DNA from 3 places in the Pseudarthrobacter sp. 01T43 genome. Region 1 is predicted to be linked to each of the others. Evidence: riboswitches for the same ligand, from Rfam matches in the RefSeq annotation. Region 1 holds a riboswitch; each other region holds the start of a gene.

Region 1 (10,392 bases):
ACGTCGGGCCGCAGCTGGGCCTCCACCACGTTGAAGGTCTGAACACCGTCTTCATCCTCGCCGGCACAAAACCGGAGCGAAACCAGCTGCTCGGGAGCCCAAATGATTCCTTCGGACACCAGGAATCCGGCCACCAGGTCAAAGTCGTCGCCGGGAGTCCGCATCGTCACCGAGAATGAAAGCTGGCCGAGCCGGATCTCCAACGGCTCTTCTACAGCGAGGACATCCTCACGGTGCCGGATGGGGAACTCCAGGGCATCGGGCGAGCCGTCCAGGACGTATTTGTGCACCTTGCGGCGCTGGGTAACGCGTCCCATCAGCGGGCTTCCATGCAGTTCATAGGTCAATCATCGCACCACGGATGAGCCCGTGCAGTACGCACTGGGCCTGTGCAGGACGGCCCGGGCCCCTGCAGGAGGCCCCGTTAGCCGAGCAGGGCACTCCAGTCCACCGGCCCGGCAGGCTTCGCGGCATCCTTGCCCGCGGCTTTGGTGGCGCTCTTGGCCGCCGGCCGGGTTTTGGGCTTGGCAGCCGCCGTTTCGGGTACCGGCAGCGGCGGCCCCCACGGCAAAGCGAACGCAGGTACGGGCTCGCCGAGCTGCACTCCGTGGGGCGGGACAACCAGCACGCCGTCCGCCGACGCCAGCCCGCGCATCATCCCCGGGCCGGTGTGCTTGGCCGGCGAGGCCATGCCGTAGAGGAGCCGGAAAGGCATCAGGCGTGTCCGTCCCGGCTCGGGTTCGAGGGTGGTGCCGCAGGGAATGTGCTGGATGGGCGGCATGGCGCCGTGGCCCAAGGCCGCGAGCAGGGGTTCACCCACCGTGGACAGTGCCATCATGGCGGCCAGCGGGTTTCCCGGCAGTCCCAGCACAAAGCGCCCATCGGGGAGTTCGGCCAGGACAGCGGGGTGGCCGGGGCGCATGGCGATGCCGTCGATGATCAGCCGCCCGCCCAGTTCCGCCACGGCGCGGCGCAGGTGATCCGTGTCAGAGACTCCCGTCCCGCCGGTAGTGATGACGACGTCGGCGGGCAGCGCGGCGGGGTCCGGAACCTCCGGTGCGAGGTCCTCCAGCCCTGCCAGCCACTCGGGATAGGAGTCGCCGATCCTTTCCTGGCCGCCGTAAAGGCCGCCGAGCATGTCCACCACGGATGCAAGCTGGGGGCCGAACGTATCGCGGACCTGCCCCGGCACAGGCAAACCCTGTGCCACCACTTCGGATCCGGTGAGCAGGAGCTTCACCACAGGCTTCCCACGAACCAGCAGGTCATCATGCCCGGCCAGGGCGGCGACGGCCAGGTGTGCCGGATTCAGGGTCACACCGGCTTTCACCAGGATGTCCCCTTCGGCCGCCTCCTCGCCAGCTTTCCTGATGTGTTGGCCGTTGCCGGGCTCGCCCGGGCGGGCGGTGCCGCCCGTGAGCACAAGCGGCAGGCCGTCGTCGTCGGTGCCGAGCACTGCGCTCTCGCTGCGCAGCACCGCCTTGGCGCCTTGCGGGATCAATCCGCCGGTGACAATGGGACTGGCCTGATGCGGGGCCAGCCGGTGGCCGGTCTCCGCCACGATCCATGGGCCGCTGCCGTTGACCGCCCACCCGTCCATGGCAGACGATGCGTAGTGCGGCATGTCGTGCAGCGCCGTGATGTCTTCAACCAGGACCCGCCCCAAGGCCTGGCTGAGCGCGACGCGTCCCGGCGGAATCGGGGTGGCGCTGTCAAAGGCAGCTTGGCGCGCCTCTTCCCAAGTGTGGGCCAGGTGGGTTGAGTGGGACTTCGGCGGCGGCGGGGCATGCTGCGGGTCGGGGCTCCCGGCTTCATCGCCGGGGGCGGCGGTCATTCGACGGTGATCATTCGACGGGGGCCCCTGTGGCCTTGGAAGGGGTGGCTTCAGGCCCGCTGGCTACAGTCTCGCCTGCTTCAGAGTCGTAGTCCGCGGCCAGGGTCCGGGCGCGGTCCATGGCCGCTGCCATGGCTGCGGCGTCGGGCGCCTGCCCCGATCCGGCCGCCAGACCCGCTGCGAGACCGGCAATATAAGTCGTCAGCGGAGCGGCTGGCCGCACTACTGAGTGGGCCGCAACTCCGGCCAGCGAGAGGATGGCGTTGACGTCAATCTGCACGTCCTCCAAGTCATACGCCTGCAGCAGGGACCGGCACCACTCTTCCAGCGTCTCGTCCTGGCTCTTCATGCTGTGCCTCCCAAATCTTCTGCGGCCGCAGTGCTCCGGAATCCACCGAGTGGATCAGGGCCGGCCACCCCAAGGGTGGCGGCATCGTCCCAGGTATCCACGTCTGCCGTGGAGCCAGCCGGAACGGCGACAGGTTTTAGGTCAAGACTAGCAAGGAGTGCCCGGACCGACCCGTTGGTTAAGTCACCGTGGGCGGCAAGTTCCGCCGCGGAGCGTTGTAGCGCGGCCGTGCTATAAAAGCCCACCAGCGGCTGCCGGCGACCATCCTCAGAGACAGCCACCACGCCGTCCTGTTCCGCCGTCGGGCCCGCGGCGCGCAGCCCCTCCCGGAGGGCCGCCACTGCCTGCCTGACGTTGGGCATGTCGCAGGCAAGAACCAGGGTCAACGCCGGCCGGCTGCCTTCCGCCTTATCCAGTGCTGCGAGCCCGGCGGCGATGGCCGCAGCCGGACCGCCGAAGGGGGGCTCCTCACGGCAACTGAGGGTCCCGGCGGGAGTTTCCCCGGCGTCAGGACCCACGACGACGACGGCCCGGGCACCTCCGGCGGCGGCGACCGAACGGCGCAACAGGGTTTCGCCGTCGTACGTCAGCCCTTGCTTGGGTACGCCGCCCAGACGCGCCGAACGTCCGCCGGCGAGAATGAGGGCATCAAAATCGAAAGGGTCTGCATCCACGTCCCCAGCCTAACTGCGCTGGGACCTCACTGCGCTCGAAGGGATCAGGCCGCCCGCTCAGGCAGGAGGAAAGGATCCCAGGCAGGCGTCGGCTTCTCGAGTTCCTTGATCTGCCACATGGTGCCGTGCGGCGGTTCAGGCACAAACCTCAACTTCCAGCCCATCTCAGCAGGCGTATGATCGCCCTTGCTGTTGTTGCATCGAAGGCACGCAGCTACAAGGTTTTCCCACGAGTCTGCGCCGCCACGCGATTTGGGCTGCACATGGTCGATGGTGTGGGCACCCTTGCCACAGTAAGCACACCGGTGACCGTCCCGCCGCAGGACACCGCGGCGGCTGACTGCGGTGCTCTGGTTGTATCTCGGGCGGATGTAGCGGTTCAGGAGGATCACGGACGGGCGGCCCAGGATCTCCTGCGGCCCCACCACGGGGTCATCGCCCTCGGCAATCACGCTGGCCTTGCCCGTGAGCACAAGCACCAGCGCCCGGCGGAAGGTGACTACCGCCAGCGGTTCATATCCAGCATTCAGAACGAGAGTGCGCATGCACTTACCTCTTTGTGGCCGCACCCGTCAGGGGCACGAGGGCCGGCTGCCCCCGGCATATCCGGGCTATGGATCGACACCACAAGAGTAAACAAAAAATACCCGGAAAAACTAATCGCCCGGTCCGACCGTTCCGACGTGTCGAGGCCGCCACCTGCCCGCCCGGTTCCGGCAGGGCAAGAGACAGCAAAGGACCCCCGCCATCAGGCGGAGGTCCTTTGAAAGCTCAAACAGTTGCTAGGACACGCGGATGAAAACCGGTCCTGAGCCAACGTTGGCACTGAACACAACGGTCTGGTTGCCGTTGTAGCCGCCGTGCACGGCCTGTCCGTTGCCTGCGTAGACAGCAATGTGGGCCATGCCTGAGCCGCCGTTTGCGTAGTAGATCAGATCGCCGGGCTGTGCTTCTGCTGCACTCACGGTGCGGCCCAGGGAGAGGTAGCCGGCGGGCCAGTCGTGGAAGTGGATTCCTACAGCGGCCAGCGAGTTGGTCACCAGCATGGTGCAGTCCTGGTTGACACCCAACTGGGCGTACGCAGCGGACAGGATGGCCTGGCCCTTACCGCTGGCAGCGACCGGTGCGGCCGGTGCTGCGGGAGCGGAAGAGGCCACCTTGATGGCTGCCGCGGGCGTGGCCGCGGGAGCGGCGGCGGCCGGCGCCTCAACAACGGCCGCGGGCTCTTCAACGGGAGCCGGCGTGGTGGTGACTGCCGGCTTCTCGTAGGAGATGGCAATGGTGGATTCAGCCGAAATGACGGCCGGTGCCGCGACGCCAACCTCAACGGTGGGGGCCGCTTCGTGCTGAACACCGGTGTCGGCGGCGTTAGCCGCGATACCACTGGTCAGGACCAGGCCGGAAGCAGCGGCGATAACCGCGGCCTGACGGCCCATGCCGCCGGCGTTGTCGCCGACTGCCTTGGCAATGACAGCCAGCGAGTTGGTCTTGGTGACCTCGGCGCGGTGCCGTGCAACAGCTGCACGAGTAGTCATTAATGTTTCTCTCTTTCGTGTTCCTCAGCACCGCGGTAGCAGGCATAAGGGCTTTGGACGCGCCGGCATCTTGGGGGTACGCCGGCACGCCCCGAACGGGGATTCAGTATGGGTTTCCGCGAGGAAGAGTCCCTGCAGCGCAAGACTGCAGGGACAAAGGCGCAGGGAAGTTACTTCGCCAGGGTGAAGAAGGAGGAGGTGCCCGTTGCAGCAGCAGCGTGCAGCATGGTGCCCTGCGAGGGGTTCAGTGCGCTGATCATCATGCCGTTGCCGACGTAGATGCCCACGTGGGCGCCGCCGTTTTGCATAACCAGGTCACCGGGAGCGGGCGTGGAGGTGGGCCGCATAACGGTCCAGGCGTTCGTGCGGGGAATGCTGATGCCGGCCTGGGCGTAGACCCACTGCGTGAAGCCCGAGCAGTCCCAGCCGTTGGGAGTGGTGCCACCCCACAGGTAGGGGTGGCCGATGCCGGTGTAGGCAATGGCTGCCAGGCCCGACGCAGCTGCGGAGGAAACGGTATCCGCAAGCTTGGCCGATGCGTCCTTGGTCGCGTCGGCAGCCGGTGCACCAGCAGCCCGGGCTGCTGTTTCCGTAGCGGTGGACTGCGCACGCACCCGTTCGATCACGGGCGCGGCCGTGGTCTTGACCACCGGGCGCTCGAAGGAGACGGTGGCGGTGGGTGCGGCGGTCACGGCAAGCGCAGCCTGTGCGGATCCGGACTCGGTGGACGCGGACACACCAGCGGTGGTGTCAGCGGCGTTGGCCGGAAGCCCCATGGTCAGGATGAGACCTGACGCGGCTGCAATGACTGCAGCCTGGCGACCTACGGTCCCGGCATTTGCACTGACTGCCTTGGACACGGAGCCCAAAGGATTGGTGCGAACCGTTTGCGCACGGTGGCGCGCAGAATTATGGCGTGAAGACACGAAGGTAGCCTCTCCCAATGCCTGCGAGGTGAGCTGTCGGATTCGGATGGGAGTTCACCCGGCCGCGCCGCTTCCTGGGAAGCTTTGCGACTTAACCCCAAGGCCTTCAGAATCGAAGACCAAAATTGGTTCCCCCGCCCCTGCCAGACGATGTCATGCGAACGGACCTTGAGCGGTGGCAGAGCTAGGCAATCCACTCAAGAACGTCAACTTCGGAAAAGTTGACGCGCTTTAGACGTTACAGGAGATCAGAGCCAATGTCACATTCAGGTCACGGCATGTCACCGAGATTTGAGAGCTGACCATCATTTGAGCTCAGAGCCATCCGGTGGGATCAACGACGTCGCCGTTGACCTGAACCTCGAAGTGGAGGTGGCAACCGGTGGAGGCGCCCGTGGTGCCGCTGAGGGCCACAACCTGGCCGCGGGTCACGGTCTGGCCGACCTTGACGGCGAACGAGGACAAGTGGTTGTACGTGGTTTCCAGTCCGTTGCCATGGTCCACCACGACGCGGTTACCGCCGCCATACTGGTGCCAGCCAACAAATGTCACAGTTCCGCTGGCAGCAGCCATCACCTGGGTCCCGCACTGCGCCACGTAGTCCTGGCCGCGGTGGAAGTCACCGGTACCACCGGTGATAGGGCTGACGCGGAACCCGAAAGGCGACGCGGTGATCATCTGGGCCAACGGCGGGCCAAGGGTTCCGGCGGAGGCCGCACGCGTGATGGACCCGACTGACTGGGCGCTCAACAGCTGCTTGAGCTTGCCGTCCGGGTCGCCTTGGGTAACAACGGAAGAGCGGCTGAAGTCAATCTGCGCGCCAGCTTCGGCGGAAATCTCAGGCTGCGGAGCGGCCGACACTGCCGAAACGGACTGGCCGGGCTGCTGGTCCGCCATGACCGGGCCCGTTACCGGAACGGTCACGGTCAGGAGCAGGCCCGTTGCGGCAAGGGCGATGCCGGCTTTCTGCCCTACGCCGCTGGCGGCGGCGAAATCGGTCACCTGCCGGAATGCACCCCGGCGGCGGCGCGCTTCGCGCTGCGGATCGCGGGGCCTCTCCGCGGTGGAATCCCCGACCGTGCGAGGCGCCGAAGCAGGGCCCGCCGCGCGGCGGCGGCCCCTTGAGTATTGCGTGGTCAAGAATGTTCCTCTCTGGATAGCCTGCGAAGTTAGCTGTCGGATTCGGATCAGAGAGTTCAAAGACCCGGCCCGCCGCTGCAAGCACTTCGCGCAGAAATATCCCGTGAGGATCCCTCGCTGGAAGAGGCTTGCTGCTGACGGACTTCACCCCAAGGCAGCCTTGCGACTGCCGGTTGTGGTTCCCCCGCCTCTGCCAGTTGGTGACTCGTGCACCTGATTCGCTGGCAGAGCTCGGCTCCGGATCAGGTAACGCTTTTGTATCGACGCTTGGTTTCAAACTATAGGCGATCAAAACGGACAGTAACAATTCCGTTATATTTGCGGAATGGCAGAAGTTGCGCTAGCCCAAAGAGGATCGGCCGCGCCACAGGACCGCTTCATGTGACTGCGGCGGGTTTCAGCTAACCGAAACGAAAACGTGGGCCGCGACTTCCGGTGGCAGTTCGAGCGCGCCCTCGATCCCCGGAACCCGTACGGAAATGTACTCCCCTACGCGCTCCAGCGAGACCGCCGCGCCGGGCCTGATTCCGCCTTCATCCAGCTGTACCAACAACTCAGGTTCCACCTGGATGGGCTCAGCCAGCCTGCTGATCGTGACACTCGACGTCGGCCCGTATCCGCGCATGGCCTCAACGAGATTAATCACACCAGTTTCAGGGAGGGCGGCAGCTCCGCCCAGCGCGGCCAGCCCGGGGATGGGATTGCCGTAGGGCGACTTGGTGGGGTGGTCAAGGAGTTGGTAGATGCGCCGTTCCACCCGCTCGCTCATCACGTGCTCCCAGCGGCACGCTTCATCATGAACGTAGGCCCAGTCCAAGCCAATAACGTCAGCCAGGAGGCGCTCCGCGAGCCGGTGCTTGCGCATCACCTCGGTGGCGCGCTTGCGGCCGGTCTCGGTGAGTTCCAAATGACGGTCCCCGGACACCACAACCAAACCGTCGCGTTCCATCCGCCCGACGGTTTGGGAAACGGTGGGTCCGGAGTGGCGCAGCCGCTCGGCGATGCGTGCGCGAAGAGCAACGATGTTCTCTTCCTCAAGCTCCAAAATGGTTCGAAGATACATCTCCGTGGTATCGATCAGATCCGTCATCCAGCTCAGCTCCTCGAGCACAGTACCTTGCGTTGACCCACCGTATCGCGTTCAAGCCGCAGAGAGGTCCAGTAAAAAGCTTAACCTATTTTGAATTTGTCCGGATAATCGCCCTAGGCTGCGAATCGTCTCACTGACCAGACTATGACGGCGCCGGTTGCCGCCCGATCCAAGGTTTCAGGCAGAATAAAAGCGGCCCTCGTTGCAGTCGCCGCTGACTGCCGGCCACCCCACCGTCCCGGACGTCAACCACGTCCATGCCGAATTTGGAGCCCTTGTGAGCGAAACCAGCATCACTATTCCTGCCGATCTCCTGCCCAAGGACGGACGCTTCGGCGCGGGACCTTCCAAGGTCAGGCCGGAGCAGCTTGAGGCCCTCTCAGCAGCGTCCCGGACAATCCTCGGTACTTCCCACCGCCAGGCGCCCGTCAAGAACCTGGTGGGTTCCGTTCGCGAGGGCCTCAGCCAGTTCTTCCGCGCCCCGGAGGGCTACGAGGTTATCCTGGGCGTCGGCGGCTCCACGGCATTCTGGGACATCGCAGCCTTCGGCCTGGTGGAAAAGAAGGCCCAGCACCTGTCGTTCGGCGAGTTTGGCTCCAAGTTCGCCTCGGCCACCAACAAGGCGCCCTTCCTGGAGGCCTCCTCCATCATCAAGTCCGAGCCCGGCACCCGCCCGGATGCCCGGGCGGAGGCCGGCGTTGACGTCTACGCGTGGCCGCAGAACGAGACGTCCACGGGCGTTGCAGCTCCGGTCAAACGCGTCGAGGGCACCGACGCCGGCTCGCTGGTCGTGGTGGATGCGACGTCCGCCGCCGGTGGGCTGGACGTGGACGTTGCCGAGTCGGATGTGTACTACTTCGCCCCGCAGAAGAACTTTGCGTCAGACGGCGGCCTGTGGCTGGGCCTGTTCTCCCCCGCCGCACTGGAACGCGCAGCGCGGATCAAGGCGAGCGGCCGCTGGATCCCGGACTTCCTGGACCTCCAGACGGCCATCGATAACTCCAGGCTGAACCAGACGTACAACACGCCCTCTCTCTCGACACTGGTGACGCTGGATTCCCAGGTGCAGTGGTTGAACTCGAACGGCGGGCTCGACTTCGCCAGCAAGCGCACTGCCGATTCTGCAGGCCGGATCTACGCCTGGGCCGAGGCATCCGAATACGCCACCCCGTTCGTGACCAAGTCCGAGGACCGTTCCAACGTCATCGCCACCATCGACTTCGACGACTCGATCGACGCCTCAGCCATCGCCAAGGTGCTGCGCGCCAACGGTGTGGTGGACACCGAGCCGTACCGCAAGCTGGGCCGGAACCAGCTCCGGATCGCGACCTTCGTCGCCATCGAGCCGGACGACGTCTCCGCCCTGCTGGCAAGCATCGACTACGTCGTCGGCGAGCTGCGCAAGTAACTTCCGCGCGGCACCCGTGCTTGCGGTGAGCCGCAGGCGTCAGCGTTCGACGGCGTCGTCCGGATTCTGGTCCCGGGCGGCGCCGTTTGCTGTGTCCCCCAGCCTGGAGACGACGCCGAAGTGGCGCAGGCCGCGGGCACGCCGGTTGAACGTCAGCCGGAGCTGCTGGGCACGGATGATCCACACCATGCCAATCAGGGCAGCGATGATCCCGGAGGCGGCCGCCACGGCAAGCGACCAGCGTCCCCCTGCCACGTTGGCCACCCAACCCACCAGCGGCGCCCCGATCGGCGTGCCGCCCATGAAGATGGCCATATACAGTGCCATCACCCTGCCTCGCATGACCGGATCGGTGGTGGTCTGGACGTAACCGTTCGCGCTGGTCATCATCGTGATCGCAAACAGCCCCACCGGCACCAGCGCAACCCCGAACCAGAAGTAGTCCGGGGCAAGCGCGGCCAGTCCGGAGGTCACACCAAAGGCCGCGGCAGCACCGAAGATCATCCGCAACCGGGGTTTGCCGCGGCCGGCGGACAGGAGCGCACCCGTCACGGACCCGATCGCCATGATCGAATTCATCAGCCCGAAGGCGCCTGCGTCCAGCCCGAATTCCGTACCCACCATCGCAGCGATGAACAGCACGAAGTTGAGCCCGAGGGTTCCCACGATGAAGACTGCCACCAGGACCACCACGATGTCCGGCCGGAACCGCACATAACGCAGCCCCTCCCGGATGCGCCCCTTGCCGGGCGCCGCGCGGGGAAGCTGCCGCAGGGACGCCGTCGGAATCTTCCACAGGCTCAGGAGCATGGCCAGGAACGTGACGGTATTGATCAGGAACACCCAGCCGGGTCCGACGGCCACGGTCAGCATGCCTGCCACTGCGGGCCCGATCATGCGGGCCACATTAAAAGAAGCACTGTTCAGTGCCACGGCGTTGGGGAGGTAGTCGTCGCGGACCAGCTCAGAAACGAAGGTCTGGCGCACCGGCGCATCCAGTGCTGACACCACGCCCAGCAGCAGGGCAAAGCCATAGACATGCCATAACTGCCCGACGCCCAGAACCACCAGGACGCCCAGTCCGGTACTCAGCAGCGCCATCACCGACTGCGTCATGATCAGCAGTTGTTTGCGGCTGTAACGGTCCGCCACGAGTCCGGCGACGGGGGCCAGGAAAAGCTGGGGACCCAGCTGGAGGGCCATGGTGATGCCCATGGCACCGGCGTCATGATCGGTCAGGTGGTCGAACACCAGCCAGTCCTGAGCCGTCCGCTGCATCCAGGTTCCGATGTTGGAGACCAGCGCTCCAATGAACCAGATCCGGTAATTGAGGATGTGCAGGGATTTGAAGGTGGACATCATGGCCGGCCTCCGTGCTGTTCAACCCTGCGCGCCACCAAGTGCCTAGTCAGCCTCGCCAGCGGGTTCGGATTCGT
Region 2 (10,392 bases), on a different contig from region 1:
CATTGTGGGGCCCGACTCGTCACTGGCACCCATGATCGCGGCCGCAATTCTTCCTTTGGCCGGACGGGACCCGGAACAGGCTGTGCCCATGGCCGGAGTCCTCGCGATCCTGATCGGTACCTTCCTGTTTGCCGGGCGGGTCTTCAAGCTGGGATTTGTTACCGGCCTGCTGTCCAAACCAATCCGCGTCGGCTACCTGAACGGCATTGCGCTGGCTGTCACCGTCAGCCAGCTTCCCCGGCTGCTGGGCATCGACAGCTCCGGCGCGACCCTCGTGGAGCGCCTGGGCTCGCTGTACGAGGCTGTCCTTAGCGGCGGGACCAACCCCCTTGCCCTGGGTGTGGGGGCGGGAAGCCTGGCCGTGATCGTGGCTGGGCGCTTCCTGCCGTGGAGAGTTCCCATCGTCATGTTCGCCGTGGCCGGGGCCATCGCACTGGTAGCTGCCCTGGACCTCAAAGGGCAGTTGCCCGTTGTCGGCGCCCTCCCGCAGGGACTCCCCTCGCCGGCTCTTGGAGGGATTGGCTGGGAGGAGGTGGCGGCGCTGGTGGGCCCGGCAGCAGGCATCGCCCTGATAGCCTTCGCGGACACGTCCACCTTGTCCAAAAGCCTCGCGGGTCGCCGCGGGGAAAGGGTCAACGGCAACGAGGAAATGGGCGCGCTGGGGATCGCTAACATCGCCACCGGTGTACTCGGCGGCTTCCCGGTGAGCGGAAGCTCCTCGCGCACCCCCATTGTGCTCGACGCCGGCGGGAGGTCGCCGCTGAGCGGAGTGGTGGCGGCTTTGCTTGTGGTGCTGTTCATGATCCTCGTGCCGGGTGTCACGTCTTTCCTTCCGACCGCGACGCTCGCTGCCGTGGTGATCGTGGCGGCGGCGTCCCTTGTTGACGTGAAGACGCTCCGGCGCCTGATCAGGATGAGCAAGATGGAGACTCTCCTCCTGGTGGTGACGTTCCTGGGGGTCGCCTTTGTGGGGGTCCTGGAGGGAATCGTGGTGGCCATCGGGCTCTCCCTGGTGGCCTTCGTCCGGCGTGCCTGGGACCCTTACCGGACCGAACTGGCAAGTGTTGACGGGGTGCCCGGCTTCCACGACCTCGGCCGGCACCCTGAGGGCAGGCGGATCGAGGGGCTGGTCATCGCACGCTTTGACGCTCCGTTGTTTTTTGCCAACGGCGAAGTGTTCGCGGACCACATCCGCAGCCTCGTGGACGGCGCCCCGTGGCCGGTGAAGTGGGTGATTCTGGCCGCCGAGCCCATCACCGGCCTGGACACAACCGCACTGGACGAACTGGTGCAGCTCGACGATGAACTGGCGAGGGGCGGCGTCAGCCTGGTTTTCGCCGAAATGAAAGGACCGATCAAGGACCGGCTGGTCCGCTTCGGCGCCAGTTCCAGGTTCAGCCCGGACCACTTCTACCCCACCGTCCACAACGCGGTACGCGCCTACAGGGAGTGGGCAGGAACGGATTAGCCGCCGCGGCATGCGCAGGAGTTCCCAAGCACGGCTCTCCAGTCCGGCAGGTCCGTCAGGTCCGGCGCAGGGTCAGGATCTGCTCCGCACGGCCGAAAGGTCCTTGGCGGTCATGGAGGACAGTGGAGGTAAGTCCGATTCCGTCAGCGCCGAAGGAGACAGCGTTGTCCAGGCCAAGCCATTCACCCCCGGGCCTTCGGTACATGTGGATCTGCAGATCCAGGTTGGGAAAGGCATAGCTGCCTTCGCCCGGGGCGACCCTGGCCGCGATCCCGTTGGCCGTGTCCACCAGTCCCATCAGGCGGGTGAAGTCGCTACTGTCTTCTTTGTCCGTCAGGGGGTGCCGGGTGCGCAGCCAGACGGTTCCTGCTCCATCCCGGTGCCCCTCGGCGACGCGCATCTCAAGGGACCGAATGTACCCGCCTGGCCAGATGGCGGCGCCGTCGAACGGTTTACAGTCATCCGGCGCGGGAATGGCGGCATCCTCGACGGCGGCTACCGCGGCTGTGTCACTGGTGATCATCCGCCATGCCGTGGAGCGGATGGCCACCCGGCCTTTGGCCACCAGTTCCGCCTGCAGCAACTCGATGGTCCGGCCCGGACGGAGTGTGGTGGTTTCTATATGGAATTCGCCGCCGGGAATCAGGCCGAGGATCTCGTAGCTGAGCCGGGCCATCCGCATGTCTGCGCGGGGTTCATGCCGCTCCAGGCTGTCAGCCATCAGGCCGGCGGCCGGAGCCATATGCTGTTCATGCTCGTTCCAGGCACCCTGGGCGTGGATCGTTGAGCGGAAGCGGCCGCCACCCAGTGAGTGATAGTAAAAGGCCCCCTGGGCAAGTTCAGGCAGTTCCTTGGTCAACGTTGGCCCCTTCTGACGTTTCTGGGTGAGTGATCATTAACTCTAGCCGGTGACGGGCCCCGGGGTGATGGACCAACAAAGTACCGGCGCCCGCGGCTCCCTTTCGGACTAGACTCGGAAACTGGTCCTGTCAGTGACCTCGAAGCGGGGTGTTCCACGAATGCGCGTCATCAGCTACAACCTCCGGAAGCACAAAGCGAGCGGCGAACTGCTCGCGCTTGCGCGGAACTTCGCCGTCGACGCGCTGTGCCTGCAGGAAGTGGACGCCGGAGAGCTGCCGGACGCGCTCGGTCCGCTACGCCTCGCGGATACCACCAAGGGCAACCGCCTGGGACTGGCCATCTACTACCGGACGGGCCGGTTTACGGCCGTGGACACACAATCCTTTGCCTTGAAGAAATCGGTACATGACAGGGTCCTGGCACCGGCCCATGAGCGGCTGATTGGTACCCGCGTGGTGGACAACGAGACCCAGCACGAGCTGGTGATCGGCTCGTTCCACGCGGCTCCGCTCACTGCATCCAATTCGCTGCGGCGAAAGCAGATCCATGCCGCCCACGCGGAGCTGCTGAGCATGGGCAGCGGCCTGATGACGCTGATGGTGGGTGACTTCAACTATCCGTTCTTCACTAAGAACCTGAACGCCCACATGCAGAACGCGGGTTACGAGTTATCCCTCAGCAACCGCCGGACCTATACCCGCTACAAGGTGTTCAAGGGCCACTTCGACTTCGCCACCTCGCTGGGCCTCGATATCGCAAGCGTGGAAACCCTTCCGCGGGGCAAATCGGACCACTTGCCGATCCTGGTCAATGCGGAGTACGGCAAAGATTACTGACCGGGCCCCTACTGGCTCCGCACGGCCCGGTCCAGGAGGCGTGGCTGCAGGTGCGGCCAGGCTTGTGCGAAGCCGGGGTGCAGTTCCTTCCGGCCCATCTCCCCCAGCGGTACCCACTGGAGTTCGAGGCTTTCCGGATCACTGATTACGGGCTCAAAGGGTGCAATCACCAGGACCGCAACAGTGGTGTACGTCCAGTAGCCGACGTCCAGCACGGACGTGAAAAGCACGTCCACACCATCCGCCGGCACTGCCGCTTCCTCGTAGGCTTCCCTGAGGGCGCCCGTGACGGCATCCTCGCCGTGGTGAAGGGCGCCGCCGGGCAGCCCCCAGGTTCCGCCGTTGTGGCTCCACAGTGCGCGGTGCTGGAGGAGGATCCCCTTGTAGGGGTCGTACGCCAGCACACCGGCGGCACCGAACCTGCCCCAGAACCTGCCGTGGTCGCCCTCAACCCAGGCGTCACCGGGGTCCCGCGGACCACGCAGTGCGGGGGGAACGCGGGAACTTGCGTCAGCGGACGTGGCAGCCTGGAAATGGTCCATGCCCCAAGTCTGACAGGTGACCGCCCGTCCCCGCATGCGGCACGACGTCCCGTGTCAGCCTGGCTGGCCTGCGTGCCCGCGTTCGACGGCGAAATCACCGCCGGGGTACATGACCGTTTCGTGTCCGTCGTCGAAGCGGACCAGGTACGGCGGGTGGCCTTGGTCGCCCCGCACTTCCACGATCACCCCGTGCCGGTCAGACGACCCGACAGTCCTGCCCCGTACGATGATCCTGTCCCCTTGAGTTGCCTCCATGGCAATCACCTCCAAGCCCCAGAGTACGGCTCGGCAGCGGGCAGTAACAGGGGCTGCGCGGCACGATGGGATACTCAGCCACATCCGCCGGGACACCTTCGCCGAGGCCGCCGCCCGGCCGTGAGTGCTGTCCGGCGACGGGTCACTCCCTGGCCGCCGCAAGCAGTTCGTCGGTGGCGGGATCGGGTTCGCCGTCGAAGAACTGGGCCAGCACCGTCTTGAAAACAGTCTCCCCGGGCGCTGCGCGCAGGAACAGCGTCATGGAGGAGTGCAGTTTTTTCGCATCAATGCCGCCGAGGATCTCGACGGCGGAACGGCCTGCATGGGTGGAAACCGCCGCGCTGCACTCGAGGAGCCGTGGTCCCAGGACGTCATGCTTCAGGTAGGCCTGGGCCTCTGCCAAGGAGGTGACGGCGTACCTGACTGATGTGGGGCTGCTGCCGAGGCCGGCGATCTGCGGGAAAATGAACCACATCCAGTGGCCCCTCTTGCTGCCCGTCTGCAGTTCGGACAATGCCTGCCCGTAGGTGCCGCCGCTGTTCTGGGCTTCAACAAAACGTTCCAGGTTGTAGGTGTTGGGCATGTGCGTCTCCTTTGGGCGGCGGTGCGAGGTCTCAGGCCGTACGGGCTGTGATGTCAGCGGAAAGCACCGCCGCATGTCGGACCCACCGGTCAGGGTCCTGGCTCCAGCGTGCGATCACCACGCCGGCACGTTGGCGGTCCATGCCGTCCAGCGCCGCCAGCAGCGGAACCACAACGTCGGCGACCAGGGGGTCCACCAGTTCGGCCGTGTGCCCTGACCGGATGAAGCCTTCCAACCTTGTCAGGTCGGAGTGGCGCAGGAGCGACACCCTGGATTGCAGGAGCACGACGGCGGCGAGCCGGCGCTCGTAGACGGGCCGCCTGCCCGGTCCGGGCTGGCCCCAGAGCTGCGAGGCGAGTGCTGTCACGTCGTCGTGGCCAAGACCCTTGAACTTCGTGCCGGCGTCCCGGACAGTGCCCCGCACGGCCCCCACCGATGCCCCGTAGGAACTGAGGGCCCCGCCCACGCGTGACTCCACCTCTTCGGCCCGGTACCAGATGCCTTCATTCTGCAGGGTGGTATCGATAAAGCCGGCAGCGTCCTGCACTCTTTGATTCAATGGCGTCACCGCCGGCCCTGGCGTCCGGCGGCGGCATGTTCGATGCAGTACGGGGTCCATGGCCTGGCCTCCAGGCGGCCTTCGGCGATGGGGCCGCCGCAAACGGCGCACATGCCATACGTGCCGTCCGAGATTCTGTGCAGCGCGGCTTCAACCTCGGCCAGCCCGGCGCTGCTCTGGTTCAGCAGCGCCGACGCCTGCGACAGCTCGAAAGCAATGGTGGCGCCCTCCGGGTCATGCTCGTCGTCCACATTGGAATCCTGGCGGGCGGCATTGGCCGACGAGATGTCCGCCCGCAGCGCCGGAAGCAGTGCCAGTTTCCGGTCCCGCTCTTCCTCCAGCAGGATCCGGAACCGTTCATAGTCAGCCATGGGAAAAGCCTAGCGCCGCCCCGTCCGCTGTCCCTTCATTCCCGCGTCCGGGACGCCGGCCACGGTGGAAGCCATGGACGGCAGGCGGATCAACGAGTGGCGGTGGGCTCTTAGTACCAGTTCCTGATCACGGAGTGGTTCCAGGCGCCACACGGAGACCCGTAGCGGTCCAGGATGTAGCCGAGTCCCCATTCGACCTGGGTGCGGTAGCTGGTGAGCCAGTCGCTGCCTGAGCTTGCATACTTGCTGGCCGGCAGCGCCTGAGCGATGCCATACGCCCCTGAGTCGGGGTTTGTGGCGGTGGTGAGCCAGTTGGATTCCTTCGTCCACAGCTGGGCCAGGCACTGGAACTGGTCCTGGCCCCAGCCGAAGCCGGAAAGCCGTCCCGCAGCGTAGTTTCTCGCTGCCGCGGGGTCGTTGACCGCGCCGCCCGGAACGGAAGGTACAACGACGGGCGTCGGGGTCGGCGCCGGACTTTCCGCCGGAGGTGCTGGAACGGGGACTCCGGGCGCCGGGTTCTGGGGCGCCGGGTTCGCCGGGGCCTGGGCGGCAGCCCTGGCGGCGGCATCAGCCTGCCGGCGCGCCTGCTCTTCCGCTGCCGCCCGCTTGGCCGCCTGCGACACCTCGTAGGCGGCCTGGGCAGCCTGGCCTTGCCGGAATTCTCCTTCCACTGCTGCGGTGGTTCCTTTGAGTGAGGCGAGTTGGGCGGTGAGTTCATCGCTGTGCTGCTGTTGCTCCGCGACCTGCTGGGACATCGAGCGCTGGGCTGTCCGGGCTGAGCCAAGCTTGGCTTCGGCGACGCCGGCGAGCCGTTCGCGCTCAGTCTTTGCGGCACGCTCCTGCTCTGCCAGCGCTGCCGAGATTCGTTCCGACTCCGCTGATTTGTGGACCAGAAGCGCCGTCTTGTCACTGATGATCCGGACGATGTCAAGGCCGTGGAGACTGTTGGTCTGCATGGCGTCGAGCGCCACGAAAAAACCCAGGTTTGTGCCACCGGTCTTGTAAGACTGCACAGCAAGGGCCCCGATCTCTTTCTTGTGCCGGCTCGATTCATCGTGGGCATGGGCCACCTGGCCTGCCAGTGCATCCACCCTGGAACTGGCTGCCTGAAGAGCGGACTGTGCCACAGCGTATTCGGCAGCAGCGGCTACGGCGGCATTGCCCAGGGACTCCGCCTGAGTTTGCAGGCCACCGAGCAGATCCCCAATTCTGGTGACTTCGGCGGCCGTGCCGGCCTCGCTGTGCCTGGCCTTCTCCACGTCCTGCCAGGACGGAAACCCACCGTGAGGGGCCTGGTCCGATGCGTGCGCGGGTAGCAAGGAGAACGATGTGGCCACAGACAGGGCAAGTACCGCCGTGAGACCGGGCAGCCGCAATTTTTGCGCAGACAGGGACATAGTTCGTGAGCTTACCGGGCAAGTCCGGGATTCCGGCGGCCATTGCCGCCGGTTGGCATGCCCAGCGAACCGGCGGCGGGCATCGGGAAGTGGTGCTCTCTTACCATTTTCGGCGCCCGGAACGCCTTCAGCCGTGCGTATTTTGAGATTCGACGATCAGTTGGATGACCTGACCGGGAATATACGGATCCCGGGCGGTGACCTGCACCGTCGTGGCGAACGCAGGAAAAATCCAACACGTTAGCGGGGTGAATTTTGGCCCTACATTCCGTTATCGGAATGTGACATTGGGGAAAAGTACCGGTTATGGTCGTTCGGTGCCCTGGTTCAAAGCCAGGACATTCCCGTCAGTATGCCGAGCCCTGCCACTGACCCGGGACCCCAGACGCAATGCAACTGGCAGGGACGGGGGAACCACGTTTCCACGGCCTACTGAGGCCTTGGGGTTAAGTCGGCAATCGTCCCGTCCATCATGGCGGCGATCCCGGCCGGGTCTCTCCAACCCGAACCCGACAGCTCACCCCGCAGGCATGGGAGAGGCAATCAACCATGTCCAAGAAGTACACTGCCGCACGCCATCGTGCAGCCACCACCACCACGTCCCGCGCCCTGATGATCGGCCGGCCGGCCCTTGTAGTCGCTGCCGCATCCGGACTGTTTTTCGGCTTCAGCGCCCCGGCCCACGCCGGCGTCCAAGGACCTGACAACTCCGGAACAGCCGCTGCCCAGGGCCAGGTAAGTGCACCGGCAGCAGCCGTGGCTCCGGCCCCTGCACCGGCCGCGGCCAACATCCACACCGTCGTCTCCGGCGACACCCTCGGCCAGATCTCCGCGGCCAACGGCGTAGCACTGAACGACGTCCTGACCGCCAATGGCCTGTCGCTGACGTCGATCATCTACCCGGGCAACCAGATTCAGATCCCCAGCGCCGGGCAGGCCGTCGCGGCCCCGGCTCCGGCCGCAGCACCGGCTCCGGCAGCGAAGGCCGCCGCGGCCCCGGCTGCCCCCACGAACACCGGCATCAAGCTGGCCTCAACGTCAGCACCGGCCCAGGCCCCGGCCGGCTCAGTTGGCGCGGGAATCCTGGCCAATGCCTACTCCCAGATCGGGGTACAGCAGGACTGCACCGCCATGGTGGAGAAGGCACTGCGCTCAGTCGGCAAGAGTGTCGGAGACCTGGCCCCGGGCCAGTTCTTCCAGTACGGAAGCGTTGTTGGCACGCCCGCCCCGGGCGACCTGGTGATAACCGCCGGACACGTCGGCGTCTTCGCCGGAAACGGCCAGGTTGTCAGCGGCGGCGTGGACGGTTTCAAGACCCAGGTCCACTCCCTCAGCTGGCTCCCCGGCGCATCCTTCGTCCACGTAGCGTGACCCCAGCCGGCTGGACGGCGGCGCGCGGCACCCAGCCGCCCGCCGTCGTCGGCCGCTGCTGCATACTCGGACGTGCTGCCCGAACCAGGACAGCATGTCATTCCAGGCAGCAGTCGCCCAGGTCTGGTTACTCCGTTTCCCAGTGCCATGGTGGACGGCGTGATCCACGCCCGGGTAGGCAGTGAGCTGATGCGTCACAGCGGTGGTTCCAGGGCATCCCTTCAGACCCGGCAACTCGGTAGCCGCCTGCCACGTGATGCGACATCCCGCTCCGAAACACGCCGTCCTGCAAGGCAATGCCGCCGCCGTCCCGGCCCTTCTCCAAGCCGGCTCAGCCTGTTAGATTGGCACAGCCACGACGACTGACGCTGGGTTCAGCCGGTCATCAAGGAAGGACGCACCATGCTCTCTGACACTGCCCTCCCCGTCATCAAGGCAACGCTGCCTGTGGTGGGTGCAAATATCGAGGAAATCGCCAAACGGTTCTACAAACACATGTTCGAGGCCAGGCCGGACCTGCTCGACGGCCTCTTCAACCGCGGAAACCAGGCTGACGGCCGCCAGCAACAGGCGCTGGCCGGATCCATCGCCGCCTTCGCCACCTACCTCGTGGATAAGCCGGACCAACTGCCGGACCACCTGTTGTCCCGCGTTGCCCACAAGCACGTCTCGCTTGGCCTGAGCCCGGACCAGTACCAGATCGTCCACGACCATCTGTTCTGGGCCATCGTGGACGTGCTCGGGGACGCTGTCACCCCGGAGGTCGCGGCGGCCTGGGACGAGGTGTACTGGCTGATGGGGAACCTGCTGATCAACAAGGAGCGCGGGCTCTACGGCGCCGTGCACCTTTCCCCGGATACCATCTGGCGCACCTGGCGGGTGGCCCAGCGCATCCAGGAGACGGCCGACGTCGTCACATTTGTTGTGGAACGGACCGACGAACGGGACGTGAAGCCGTCCCTCCCCGGGCAGTACGTGACCATCAAGATGCCCATGAAGGATGGCGTACATCAGCCGCGCCAGTACAGCCTGACCCGCGCCGATGACGGACAGCACCGGCAGTTCGCTGTTAAGAGGGTCCATGGACTCGCCACTCCTGACGGCGAGATGTCCAACCTCCTGCACCAGGACGTCAATGTCGGCGATGAAGTGGTGCTTTCAGCACCCTTCGGCGATGTGGTGCTGGAGTACACCGACCGGCCTGTGGTGCTGGCCAGCGCCGGCATCGGCATCACCCCCATGGCCGGGATGCTCTCCCACCTGGTGAAGGCCGGCTCGCAGCGCCGGGTGATGCTCCTGCACGCTGACGAAAGTCCGGACTCGTTTCCGCTCCGCCAGCAGGTCACCGAGGACATCGGCCGGCTGCCTGAGGGATCCCTGCACAGTTGGTTCGTGAATCCGGCAGAGGATCAGGACCCGTCCGGATCAAGCTTCAAGGGGTTCATGGACGTCAATGCCGTGGAGCTGCCGCTGGACGCCGAATACTACCTGTGCGGACCTCTGCCGTTCCTGAAATCGGTGCGGAGTGCGTTGATCGCCAAGGGCGTTCCAGCCAAGGATGTCCAGTACGAAGTGTTCGGCCCGGACCTGTGGCTGGCTGACTTCCAGTGAATCGGAACCGCGCCGACTAGAACTGTTCTGCGGGAATCGTAAACCCGAGATCCAGGAGTCCGCGGCCGGCCTGTTCCAGGATCGGGTCCATGGTCAGCGATGCGTGGTTCAGCAGCACGTTGACGTCACGCTGGATCCGCTGGAGCGGGTGCGTCAGGCGGTGCACGCTGCCGCCTGAGCCGGTCAGGATGAGCCGGACCGCCTCGGCCGAGGCTTGGCCGCTGAGGCCGAGCGAGAGCCGGTACCGCGCGCGCTCTTCATCAGTGAAGGCAACTGGCCGGCGTCCGAAGGACGAGGAAACCACCCGGACAGCTTCTTCCCAGTGCAGGCGTGCGGTGGCAACCTGGCCGTACGCCTGGGTGAACCGGGCCTGGGCGAGGGGCGAGTCCGCCTGGCGTTTCTCCACGGTCTGCTTGACCTTGCGTACCATCATCAGCTTGCGGAACTCGTCCAGGGCATGCTCGGCAGCACCGAGAGCTGCCGCCGGCGCAACCATGTTCAGGAATGTGGCCATGGGGTAATGGATACTGGCATCCGG
Region 3 (10,392 bases), on a different contig from region 1:
GCTCGCCGCCGTGGTGCTGGCCACCACACCGGTGGCCACGCTGATGTTCCGGTTCAACAATCCCGATGCCTTGCTGGTACTTCTCATGACTGCCGCCGGTTACGCGACGCTCCGGTCCATCCAGGACGGCAAGGTGCACTGGCTGGTGCTGGCCGGGGTGTTCCTGGGCTTCGGCTTCCTCACCAAGCAGCTCCAGGTGCTGCTGGTGGTTCCCGGTTTTGCCCTTGCCTACGCCGTGGCGGCGCCGGGAGGAATCGGCCGACGCCTGCTCCGGCTGGCGGGGGCGGGAGCAGCCATGCTGGCCTCCGCCGGCTGGTGGCTCCTCGCTGTGGAGCTGACGCCGGCGAATCTGCGACCCTACATTGGCGGTTCGCAGCACAATTCGATCCTTGAGCTCACGCTCGGTTACAACGGTTTGGGCCGCCTGACCGGCGACGAAACCGGCAGCGTGGGCGGCGGAAACGGCTGGGGGATCCCCGGCCTGTTGCGGATGTTCAACAGCGAATTCGGCGGCCAGATCGCGTGGTTGCTGCCTTCCGTCCTGCTCCTCGCCGCCGGCCTGCTGTGGGTTGGCCGCCGCGCACCGCGCACGGACCCTGTGCGCGCCTCGGTCATGGTGTGGGGCTCGTGGGTGCTGGTCACCGCGTTGGTGTTCAGTTTCATGGCCGGCATCATCCACCCGTATTACGCGGTGGCGCTGGCGCCCGGAATCGCGGGGCTGACCGGGCTGGGCGGTGTCCTTCTCTGGCAGCACCGGCGGCAGTCCGTCGCGGCCCTGCTACTTTCCGCTGCAGTCGCGGCTGCGGCATTGATGGCCTTCGACCTGTTGGGCACTACCGCTGCATACGGTCCGTGGCTCCGCTGGCTGGTTCTGATCGGCGGGCTCGCCGGCGCCGCGGGTGTGCTGTTTGGTAGGCTCCTGCAGATCCGTTTCGTTCAGCGGACGACGGCGGTCCTCGCCGTCGCGGCATCCCTCGCGGGTCCGCTGGCCTTCTCGCTTTCAACTGCGGCCGCGGCCCACAGCGGCGCGATCGTCAGTGCCGGGCCGCTGACAAGCGCAGGCGGTTTCCGTCCTGGCGCGACTGCGGCGGGCGGATTCGGTGGCGCTGCCGGCGGGGCGCGCAACGGCTTCGGCACCAACGGCGTTGGCCCCAACGGCACCGGGCAGGGCGGATCCGGTCAGGGCGGCCCCGGGGGGAACGCCGGCGGCGGTAATCGGCAAGCCGGCGGAATGGGTGGCCTCCTCGGGGCAACCACGCCGTCGTCCGAGCTTGTTGCAGCGCTGAAAGATGGTGCGTCCGGCTACACCTGGGCAGCTGCCGTCGTGGGTTCGAACAACGCGGCCGGCTACCAACTGGCCACGGAACTACCGATTATGGCCGTGGGCGGCTTCAACGGAACAGACCCCTCCCCCACCGTTGCCCAGTTCCAGGATCTGGTGAGGCAAGGCAGGGTGCATTACTTCATTGCCAGCGGGAATATGCGGTCCACCAGCGGATCGGACGCGCCGTCCCAGATAGCCCAATGGGTGGCGGCGAACTTCCCGGCGCAGACCATCGGCGGCACCACGGTCTACGCCTTGGCCGGATAGACCGGAATGGGCTGAGTAAGCCCGACGGACTGAAAACGGGTTGGCGGCCGCGAAGGGGCCGCCCCCCATTGTGGCGGTCACAAAGCGCGCTTGCCGATCGACGCAAGGCAACACGCCGCCGTCGTGATCCTCGTTACCGAAATGTGACTTAATCGCCATGCTCCTGTACCGTCGATAGAGTGCGGATCCCGTTCGGGCCGCACATCCGGATGACGCCAAGCTCTGCCGCTTCCCGGATTCCGTTCGATCGAGGCAGAGGCGGGGGACCCAGAGTCCCGGGCTTTTATTGTCGCCCTTGGGGTGAAGCCAGCACGTGATCTTCCGTGTGGCCGGATGCCCTCATCCGAACCCGACAGCTAACTCCGCAGGTGTGAGAGGCGATCAACCATGTCTGAATCCAAGGTACAAACGCGCCCGCAGGACGGGTCAACCAAACTTCGCAACCGAATTCCCTCGCTGGGACAGCGTGCAGCCGTGCTCGGCACGGCGTGCGCCCTCCTGATCGGGTTGGGTGCAGCGGGCCAGGCGTCCGAATCCGGCGCGCTGACAGCGGTCAGCGATACCCAGAAGCTATCCACGGCCGACGTCGAGTCGCAGCTGACAATGGAAAAGGCCGAAATGCAGGCCAAGCCTGCGCCGGAACCCGCCGCTCCTGAGATCAGCGTTGCGCCGCAGGCCGCCGAGCCCGCACCTGCTCCCGCTCCGGCACCAGCGCCCGCTCCTGCACCAGCTCCCGTTCCTGCAGCTGCCCCCGCACCGGAGCCCGTTCCTGTTGTGGCCGTCAATGACCCCGCCGGAGCCCAGGCCTACGCCGCCGGCCAGCTGGCCAGCTACGGTTGGTCCGCTGACCAGATGCAGTGCCTGCACACACTGTGGACCAAGGAATCCGACTGGACCACCACAGCCACCAACGCCAGCAGTGGCGCGTACGGCATCGTCCAGTCGCTGCCAGCCGAGAAGATGGCGAGCGCCGGGGCGGACTACCTCACCAATTACCGCACGCAGATCAAATGGGGCCTGAACTACATCCAGGAGCGCTACCAGTCGCCGTGCGGCGCGCTGAACTTCCACCTGTCGCACAACTGGTACTAAACCCCATTCTGTCCTGAGCCCTACTCTTCGAAGTCCCGCCAGGATGCAGCAGGCCCTGAACCCCCGGTTCAGGGCCTGCTGTTTTTGTCTCCCCGCCGCCAGCCAGCCGTCCCGGCAGCCCCTGCTTCCTTCCCATGCTTCGGGCCGCCGGGTCATACTTGGCCCATGAAATTCACCACCACCATCATCGGCAGCGGCAACAAGGCAGGCATTGATGTTCCCGAGGGGGTGGTCGCGGCACTCGGGGCAGGCAAGCGTCCGCCCGTGGTGGTGACCATCAACGGCAAGAGCTACCGGAGCAGCATTGCGGTCATGGGCGGGCAGTATCTAATTGGAGTGAGCACGGCGAACCGGGACGTCACCGGCGTAGCGTCCGGTGACACGGTCGAAGTGGACGTTGAACTGGATACCCAGCCGCGCATCATCGAAGTCCCGGACGACCTCGCAGCCGCCCTGGCCGCCGACCCGGCCGCCCAGGCGTTCTACGGCACGCTGAACTACAGCACACAGCGCCGGTACGTGGAGCCGATCGGCGACGCCAAGACAGCGGAAACTCGGGCTCGTCGGATCATGAAGGTCGTAGCCGACCTCAAGGCCGGAAAGAAATGAGCCCCCGCCAATGCGTCCACCGCGCTGCTGCGTCGCCCAGGCGAATCAACCCCGAGGCTTCGCAGCCCTGGGCTTAGGTTCGCGGCCCGTGGCTTAGGCTCGCGGGGAGCTTAGGGTTGGCGGCCCGGAATGTACTGCACGGCCCACTTGTTGCCGTCGGGATCTGCAAAGTACACAAAATGGCCCCAATCCTGCACGTCCACGTCACTCACGTCCACCCCGTTGTTCTTGAGGTGCTCATGGGCGGCCTGGATGTCGGGGACCACCATCTGCAAGCTCGGGGCTGTGCCTGGCGGGGCGTCATTGAGCCCTTCCCCTATGCAGATCGAGCAGGCCGAGCCGGGCGGCGTCAGCTGGACAAAGCGGATGCCGTCGCTGGGCCGCTCGTCGTAATCAGCGTTGAACCCCACCTTGTTGACGTAAAAATCCTTCGCGCGGTCCACGTCGGATACAGGGACAAAGACAAGCTCGAGTTTCCAGTCCATCCGCACAGGCTAGCGGCGGGCTCCTGAATCCGGAAGGCCTTTTTGCCGTTGTGCCGGAAACTAGCCGGCGATGCCGTAGAGGCGGTCTCCTGCGTCGCCGAGCCCCGGCACAATGTAGGACTTCTCATTGAGCTTTTCGTCGATGGAGGCCAGAACGATGGTGACGTTGGAGTCAGCAAGTTCTTCTTCCAACTTCGCCAGGCCTTCCGGCGCGGCCAACAGGCAGATACAGGTGACGTCCGAGGCGCCGCGCTTGAAGAGGAATTTGATGGCTTCGCGCAGGGTGCCGCCGGTGGCCAACATGGGGTCCAGCACAAAGATCTGCCTGTCGGTGAGGTCCTCCGGCAGGCGTTCGGCGTAGGTGATGATGTCCAGGGTTTCCTCATCCCGGGCCATGCCCAAAAAACCCACCTCGGCCGTCGGGACCAGTTTGGTCATGCCCTCGAGCATGCCAAGGCCGGCGCGGAGGATGGGGACCACCAAGGGAGTGGGCTTGGTGAAGGCGGTGCCTATGGTGGTGCTCACCGGCGTCTCGATGGTCACAGGCTGGGTGCGGACATCGCGGGTGGCCTCGTAGGCGAGCAGGGTCACCAGCTCTTCCGTCAGCATCCGGAAGACCGGAGACGATGTGTTTTTGTCCCGCAGGACGGTGAGCTTATGGGCGACCAGCGGGTGGTCCACAACAAGAGTGCGCATGGGTCAAAACTATCATCCGGCGTTGCCCTTGCCGTGCCCGGTAATGCCGCCCTCCTCCACCACATCACGCACCACGGGCCGGTCAAACGTGGGTGCAGGCCCACGGTGTTCACGCCGCCGGAAGAAATGGAACAGGCGGTGCGCCAGGATCACAATTCCCACCCAGGCCAGGCCGAGCAGCCAGGCGGCAATGACGTCGGTGAGCCAGTGGTGGCCCAGGAAGACTCGGCTCAGACCCATGGCAATGATGAACAGCGTTCCGCCGGTGATCAATGACACCCGGACCAGCGTCCGTTGGAACTGCAGGCATGCCAGGTAGACCACCAGTCCGATGACCACTGTGGTGTTCAGCGTGTGGCCGCTGGGAAAGGACGGCGAGTTTTCGTAGGGCGGTACCGCATCGGCGTGGTCCGGCCGGGTGCGTCCCACCAACTTCTTCCCCACCGTGGTGGCAGTGATGGAGAACGCCGCGGCGCCGCCCACCAGGATCAGCGGCCGCCAGGTCCTTCCCAGGTACGTCAGCCAGGCGACAAGGATGCTGCCAAGAATCGGCATGCCGATCCCGCCACCGATATTCGTAAACCCTGTCACCACCGAATCCAGCCAAGGGTTCCGCAGGTCTTCGGCATACGACAGGGCAGGTTTGTCCAGGTTCGCCAGGCCGGCCTCGTCCACCACGTTGTCATACACTTCGGCACCCAAAACGGCCAGCGCCACAATGATCGCACCGCCAATCAGAAGCGTGATCGTCAACGCTGCATAGGGCCCAAACCATTTCCTCAACCGCTGCGGGAGGGTATCCACGTGGTGCTCCTGGCGTTAGTGCGTGGCAAACCGGATATCCATCGAAACTATCATTGAGCCATGGCGCCCGGCGAAATTAAACACAGCGAGTGGATGGGCCTTGCCCTCGACGAAGCCCGCCTGGCTCTGGCCACGGAGGATGTACCCATCGGCGCTGTTGTTATCGGGCCCGACGGCGGCGTGCTGGGTTCCGGCCGGAACCAGCGGGAGGATCTGGGTGACCCCACCGCCCACGCGGAGGTGGTGGCCATCCGCCAGGCGGCGGAGAAGCTGCGTGCCCTGTCGAAGCTCGATGGAGGCGCCGGGGACGGCTGGAGGCTAGCGGACTGCACGCTCGTGGTCACCCTGGAGCCGTGTGCCATGTGCGCCGGCGCCGTAGTCCTGGCCAGAATTCCCCGGGTGGTTTTCGGCGCCTGGGATGAGAAGGCCGGAGCGGCCGGCTCGGTGTTCGATGTCCTCCGCGAGCGCCGGCTCAATCATTGGGTGGAGGTCTACGGCGGCGTCAGGGAAGACGAGTGTGGGGCCCTGCTGAGGGATTTCTTCGCCGCCCACCGCAGGGCCTAACCGCCCACCGCAGAGCCTAGGCAGTACCGGCGGCGTTCAGGGCGTCGATCCGGTCCCGGCGGGATGCCGGCGAGTCCAGGCTGAAGGAGCGGAAGTCGCCCAGTTCATCCCGGATCCACGCCTCCACTTCGGCGATGCGCCGGGTAACCGCAGGTGTGGCGCCGGCGAAGAGCCAGTGGGCAATTCGCGATTCTGCGGGATCGTACTGCCACAGCCCGATGATCCGGCCGCGGTCCAGAATGGGATGGTCCGGAAGGTCAGCCTGCAGCGCCAGGGTGGAGTTCAAGACTTTCTTGTCCCTGTCGGGTTCAGCGAACAGGTCCGCTGAGTTCCGCCTGAGCAGAACCAGCGAGTCTGTACCGGCGAGTAACTGGATCTGTTCCTCCGCAGGCGGGCCAAACGCAGCGAGGCGGCCGACGTCGTCGGGCATCATCCACAGCACCTCACCGTGAGCAGTAGCGACCTCCACAGCACCAATCGCGGCGAACGCTGCCTTGGTGTGCGTCAACGTGAAGCCCGTGAACCACTGCGACTGTTTGAGCGTGGCGCCGCCGGTCCAGCCGAGGTAGCGCTCCAGGAGCAGGGCGCGGGCCGCGTCGTCGTCCATGGCTGCGCGCGGCAGCCCCCACAGCGTGTAGGCGTAGCGCTGCTGGTCCAGCCGGCCGTTGACCGGCACACGCCGGATCCGGCCATCCGCCTGGAGGAGCCCAAGGGCCGTGGGCAGCGTGGTGGCGGCGCCCTTCTTTTTGCCTTCCTCGCCCAGGTTCCGCACCGAATCTCCGAGGAGCTCCCTGAGCTGCTTGGGGTCCAGCGGGCCACCGGCTTCGGCCAAGGCGTGGAGGATCTGTTCCTCCAGGAGCGTGACCTCGCCGCGTTCGACGCCCATCCTGGCGAGCACGCGGAACGGAGCCACAGCGGCATCGCGGCCGATCTGAAGCCCCCACGCGAAGTCATCCGCGCCCAGGACGTAGGTGCAGCGGCGGGCGGTGGGCAGCTCATGGATCTTGAGGGCCAGGACATCGGCGTCCGCCTGTGCGCGGCTGATGCCCGCGCGCGCAAAGAGAGTGAGATACGGGTTGGCCCCGCCGACAGAGCGTGCCCAACCTGCCCTGGTGAAGACGTCAGCGGCGTCAGAGCCCTGCAGCGAACCGTCGAGCCCCTGTTTGTGCCAGGCCCACGCCCTGAGCAGCTCAGGAGTAAGGTTCACCGGAGCCGGCAGTTCTCGAGCTTGGGACTCTGGAGCAGCCAAGTGCGGATTGCGGCTAACGGCGGGGGCTGCGTGCGTGGTCATGCCCCATTGTCCACCGGTGGGGGCGTGGAGAGGATGGCCGCCACTTTTTGTGCAGTCGTGTCCCAGCCGGGCAAATGGTCCCGGGCAGCAAGGGCCGCGGTTCGCCAATCGTCGCGGAGCGCGGGGTCTGACAGCCAGTTCCGGATGGTCCCTGCGAGAACCTCCGGCTGGTTGTTCTCACTGCCGGCAAGTACGACGGCGGTTCCTGGCAGGGCGTCCGGCCCGCCTCTGAATGTGCCGTCACCTTTGCGTGTGCCGGCCGGCGCGGTCACGGCCCGCGCCGTAATGGCCAGCGCCTCCACGGCCCCGGTGCCGGCCCGCACGATGACCGGGATTCCGCGGGCCAGCGATTCGGTCACCACTAGGCCGAACGACTCGGCCTGCGACACGAGCACGCTCAGGTCCGCCCGGTTCCATTCGTCCGCCAGGGCGTTTCCGGCGAGCTGGCCTGTCAGCCGAATCCGGCTGTCCAATCCGTGCGAGCTGATGGCCGCACGGATCTCCGCCGCGTAGGCGGGGTCGGCATCCTCCGTGCCGACCAGGGATGCCGTCCAGGCCAGGTCCTGGAGCTTGGCGAGCGCCTCCACTAGCAGCAGCTGGCACTTGTTGGGCAGCAGCGCCGCTACCGAGACGATGCGGGCGGGGTCCGAACCGGCAGCAACCGGCGCGGAATCCGTACCGGGCAGCGCCACACGGCTGGCCGCGATGCCGTGCCGTGCCCTGACGTGGTCCGCGGCCGACGTACTGCTGCAGATCACGCCGGCGGCCGCCTGCAGCGCCCTCCGTTCGCCGTCGACATGACTGGGGAACGGCATATGGAGCAGGATCCAGGCGCTGTGCCCCGCAGCCGCGGCAGCCTCCAGTTCGTCAGGGGCGCCGCAGGCGATGAGCCCATCCACCACGGTGACCGTGGCTGACATGATCCGGGCTTCTGGTTCACCGGCTCCCAGAAGGCTGCCCAGCCGCCGTCGTTCACTGATCCCGGCGTCCGGCCAGTCCCCATCCACCGAGTGCACCTCAACGTTGACGCCCAAACTCTGCAGTCCTTCGGTGAGGCGTGCGTTGTAGACGTTGCCGCCTGAGTTGTGGCGGATGTTGCCGGGGGCCAGGAACCTGACATGCACGGTCAGGCGGTCAGGTCCAGGGCGTACGTAGCCCAGGCGTCAGGATTTTCGCGCAGGGTGACGTCGACGCCGGCAAGCTCGCGACCGTCAGCGTCGTCCTTGATCTTGCCCGCCACAGCTTGGGCAATGTGTTCGGCCAGCGCCTCGGTGGTGCTGAGTTTGCCGGCGAAGTCCGGGTGCTCATCGAGGTTGGTGTAGTTGAGCCCGGCCAGGACATCGTCGATGATGCCGCCCGCGGCTCCGATGTCCAGCACTATTGCATCCTGGTTCAAAGCACGACGCCGGAATGTCACCTCCGCCACGAAGGTGGCCCCGTGCAGGGCCTGTGCGGGGCCGAAGACCTCGCGCGGGAGGCTGTGGGCGATCATGAAGTGGCGGCGGATGGTCAGGCTGAACACGGGCTACGTCCTGTCTTGGGGGTCTGGGCTACTGGACTTTTCAGCGTTGGGGTATTCGATCACGTGGCAGAGGGCTTCGAGTCTTCCGCTGGCCAGGTTCTGCACCACGTCCGGCAGGTCCGTGAAGGGCGATGTGCCGGTGAGGAAGGCATCAAAAACGGGGTCCTTTAGGAGAGATACTGCCAGACTCAGTCGGTCGGCAGTGGTCCGCCGGTGCCTGCGTGCCCGGGCCACAACGCCCACCTGGCTGGCCCTAATGGAGAGCCGGCGGGCATGGAAGTCCTCGCCGAGCGGCAAGGTGACGTCGCGGTTGGCGTACCAGGACATTTCAATGACATCGGCCTCGTCGCCTGCCAGTTGGAGGCTGCGTTCCAGGCCCTCCTGGGAAGCGGAGCAGTGAAACACGATGTCGCAGTCGGTTTTGGCATCGTCCGGGTGGGCAAATTCCACGCCCAGTTTGTCCGCCAGCTGCTTCCGTTCCGGGTCCAGATCAACGAGCTGCAAGCGGGCCAAGGGGAACGTACGCAGGAGCGTGGCCACCGTCCCGCCGACCAGCCCGGCACCCACGACGGCGATCCTGTCCCCGAGCCTCGGTCCGGCTTCCCAGAGTGCGTTGATAGCTGTTTCCACCGTCCCCGTGAGCACGGCGCGGCGGCTTGGGACGCCGTCGGGAATCCTGGTCAGCGCGGCGGTGTCGACGACGTAACGGTCTTGATGCGGTTTCAGGCAGAAGACCTTTTGGCCTATCCATTCATCAGGGCCCTGTTCCACGATGCCGACGGACAGGTAACCGAACTTCACCGGCGAAGGGAACGAGCCCTCCTGGTGTGGCGCGCGCATGGCCTCGGCCACCCGCGGCGGCACGGAGCAGGTGTGAACCACAATTTCCGTGCCTTTGCTGATGCCGGAGTAGAGGGTACGGACCAGCGCCTCCCCGGGTCCCGGGACAGGCAGCAGCTCATCCCGGAGTTCACCTTGTTCCGGGCCAGTGGTCCAATAGGCCGTTGCCTGAGCTGCTTGAAGAGTTCGTTCGCCTGATGTAGTCATCTTGCTTACGAATCTAGTCCGATAGAGGCCAATGCAGGTAGTAGGTACCCAGGGAGGAAGCCGCGATTCACCAGCGGTCCCAGGGACTGCTGGGAGTGGATCCCGGTGCGGAGGGGCAGCGCAGTTGGACAGATCGCAAGATCAGAAGCCCCATATGGCGGATGTGTGGCGCTGCCGGCAGACGTGTGGCGCTGCCGGCGGACGTGTGGCGCTGCGCGCCCGTGAGTACCGGAGCGAATGGCCCACGCCTATTGTTCGAGCAGCACGTTATTCGAGGAGCACTCTATTCGAGGAGCACCGGATCATGTCGTGGCGGCCGACCCAGCGGCACTGGATCTTGTGGCACCTGACCTGAAGACACCTGGAAAGCTACCGACCGTTGGGCATCGTGAACATTCCCATCTGGCCAGTGGGGTGGTTCCCAGTCGGGTTGTTCGCTTTCGTAGTGGCGGCCGGACGGTGAGATCCAGCCTGGTGGTTTGTCTTGGGTGGCTTCGGTGGGTGTCCAAGGCGTGGTGTGTCGCAGCTTGTGGTGCTTGCGGCATGGTTGGCCGAGGTTGGAGATCCCGGTGGTGCCGCCGTGGTGCCAGGCGACGAGGTGGTCCGCTTCGTTGTCCAGGGACTGGTTGGAACAGCCAGGGAAGGGGCATTTGCCGTCCCGCATCCTCAGCCATTGGCGCATGGCTTTGGG

What was found. A riboswitch is a leader RNA that binds a small molecule or an ion and turns the genes downstream of it on or off. The one in region 1 is predicted to bind cyclic di-AMP.
Region 2: linked by a shared signal. The riboswitch ahead of AC1DIM_RS02410 (LysM peptidoglycan-binding domain-containing protein) and the one ahead of AC1DIM_RS16065 (C40 family peptidase) in region 1 are both predicted to bind cyclic di-AMP.
Region 3: linked by a shared signal. The riboswitch ahead of AC1DIM_RS00350 (aggregation-promoting factor C-terminal-like domain-containing protein) and the one ahead of AC1DIM_RS16065 (C40 family peptidase) in region 1 are both predicted to bind cyclic di-AMP.

Annotation. Positions count from the first base shown of each region.
Region 1 covers NZ_JBFTPV010000021.1:766-11,157, forward strand. Annotated here, with positions in the region: gene fdhD (formate dehydrogenase accessory sulfurtransferase FdhD) at 1-317, opposite strand, end outside; gene AC1DIM_RS16040 (molybdopterin molybdotransferase MoeA) at 425-1,834, opposite strand; gene AC1DIM_RS16045 (DUF6457 domain-containing protein) at 1,845-2,183, opposite strand; gene mobA (molybdenum cofactor guanylyltransferase) at 2,180-2,857, opposite strand; gene AC1DIM_RS16055 (HNH endonuclease) at 2,902-3,402, opposite strand; gene AC1DIM_RS16060 (NlpC/P60 family protein) at 3,640-4,392, opposite strand; gene AC1DIM_RS16065 (C40 family peptidase) at 4,563-5,252, opposite strand; cyclic di-AMP (ydaO/yuaA leader) riboswitch at 5,323-5,484, opposite strand; gene AC1DIM_RS16070 (M23 family metallopeptidase) at 5,634-6,458, opposite strand; cyclic di-AMP (ydaO/yuaA leader) riboswitch at 6,462-6,680, opposite strand; gene AC1DIM_RS16075 (iron-dependent transcriptional repressor DtxR) at 6,856-7,548, opposite strand; gene serC (phosphoserine transaminase) at 7,826-8,956, shown strand; gene AC1DIM_RS16085 (MFS transporter) at 8,996-10,315, opposite strand; gene AC1DIM_RS16090 (DUF3027 domain-containing protein) at 10,361-10,392, opposite strand, start outside.
Region 2 covers NZ_JBFTPV010000002.1:169,323-179,714, reverse strand. Annotated here, with positions in the region: gene AC1DIM_RS02455 (SulP family inorganic anion transporter) at 1-1,468, shown strand, start outside; gene AC1DIM_RS02450 (thioesterase family protein) at 1,524-2,327, opposite strand; gene AC1DIM_RS02445 (endonuclease/exonuclease/phosphatase family protein) at 2,488-3,165, shown strand; gene AC1DIM_RS02440 (NUDIX domain-containing protein) at 3,174-3,707, opposite strand; gene AC1DIM_RS02435 (DUF1918 domain-containing protein) at 3,762-3,962, opposite strand; gene AC1DIM_RS02430 (DUF1810 domain-containing protein) at 4,105-4,545, opposite strand; gene AC1DIM_RS02425 (DNA alkylation repair protein) at 4,577-5,092, opposite strand; gene AC1DIM_RS02420 (TraR/DksA family transcriptional regulator) at 5,110-5,475, opposite strand; gene AC1DIM_RS02415 (aggregation-promoting factor C-terminal-like domain-containing protein) at 5,586-6,872, opposite strand; cyclic di-AMP (ydaO/yuaA leader) riboswitch at 7,254-7,418, shown strand; gene AC1DIM_RS02410 (LysM peptidoglycan-binding domain-containing protein) at 7,422-8,243, shown strand; gene AC1DIM_RS02405 (globin domain-containing protein) at 8,646-9,854, shown strand; gene ribA (GTP cyclohydrolase II RibA) at 9,871-10,392, opposite strand, start outside.
Region 3 covers NZ_JBFTPV010000001.1:81,349-91,740, forward strand. Annotated here, with positions in the region: gene AC1DIM_RS00345 (ArnT family glycosyltransferase) at 1-1,591, shown strand, start outside; cyclic di-AMP (ydaO/yuaA leader) riboswitch at 1,812-1,973, shown strand; gene AC1DIM_RS00350 (aggregation-promoting factor C-terminal-like domain-containing protein) at 1,979-2,683, shown strand; gene AC1DIM_RS00355 (YdeI/OmpD-associated family protein) at 2,849-3,292, shown strand; gene AC1DIM_RS00360 (VOC family protein) at 3,403-3,777, opposite strand; gene upp (uracil phosphoribosyltransferase) at 3,838-4,473, opposite strand; gene AC1DIM_RS00370 (phosphatase PAP2 family protein) at 4,486-5,277, opposite strand; gene AC1DIM_RS00375 (nucleoside deaminase) at 5,338-5,841, shown strand; gene AC1DIM_RS00380 (DNA glycosylase AlkZ-like family protein) at 5,858-7,132, opposite strand; gene AC1DIM_RS00385 (glycosyltransferase family 4 protein) at 7,129-8,256, opposite strand; gene AC1DIM_RS00390 (6-pyruvoyl trahydropterin synthase family protein) at 8,259-8,654, opposite strand; gene AC1DIM_RS00395 (zinc-dependent alcohol dehydrogenase) at 8,658-9,701, opposite strand; gene AC1DIM_RS00400 (HNH endonuclease signature motif containing protein) at 9,985-10,392, opposite strand, start outside.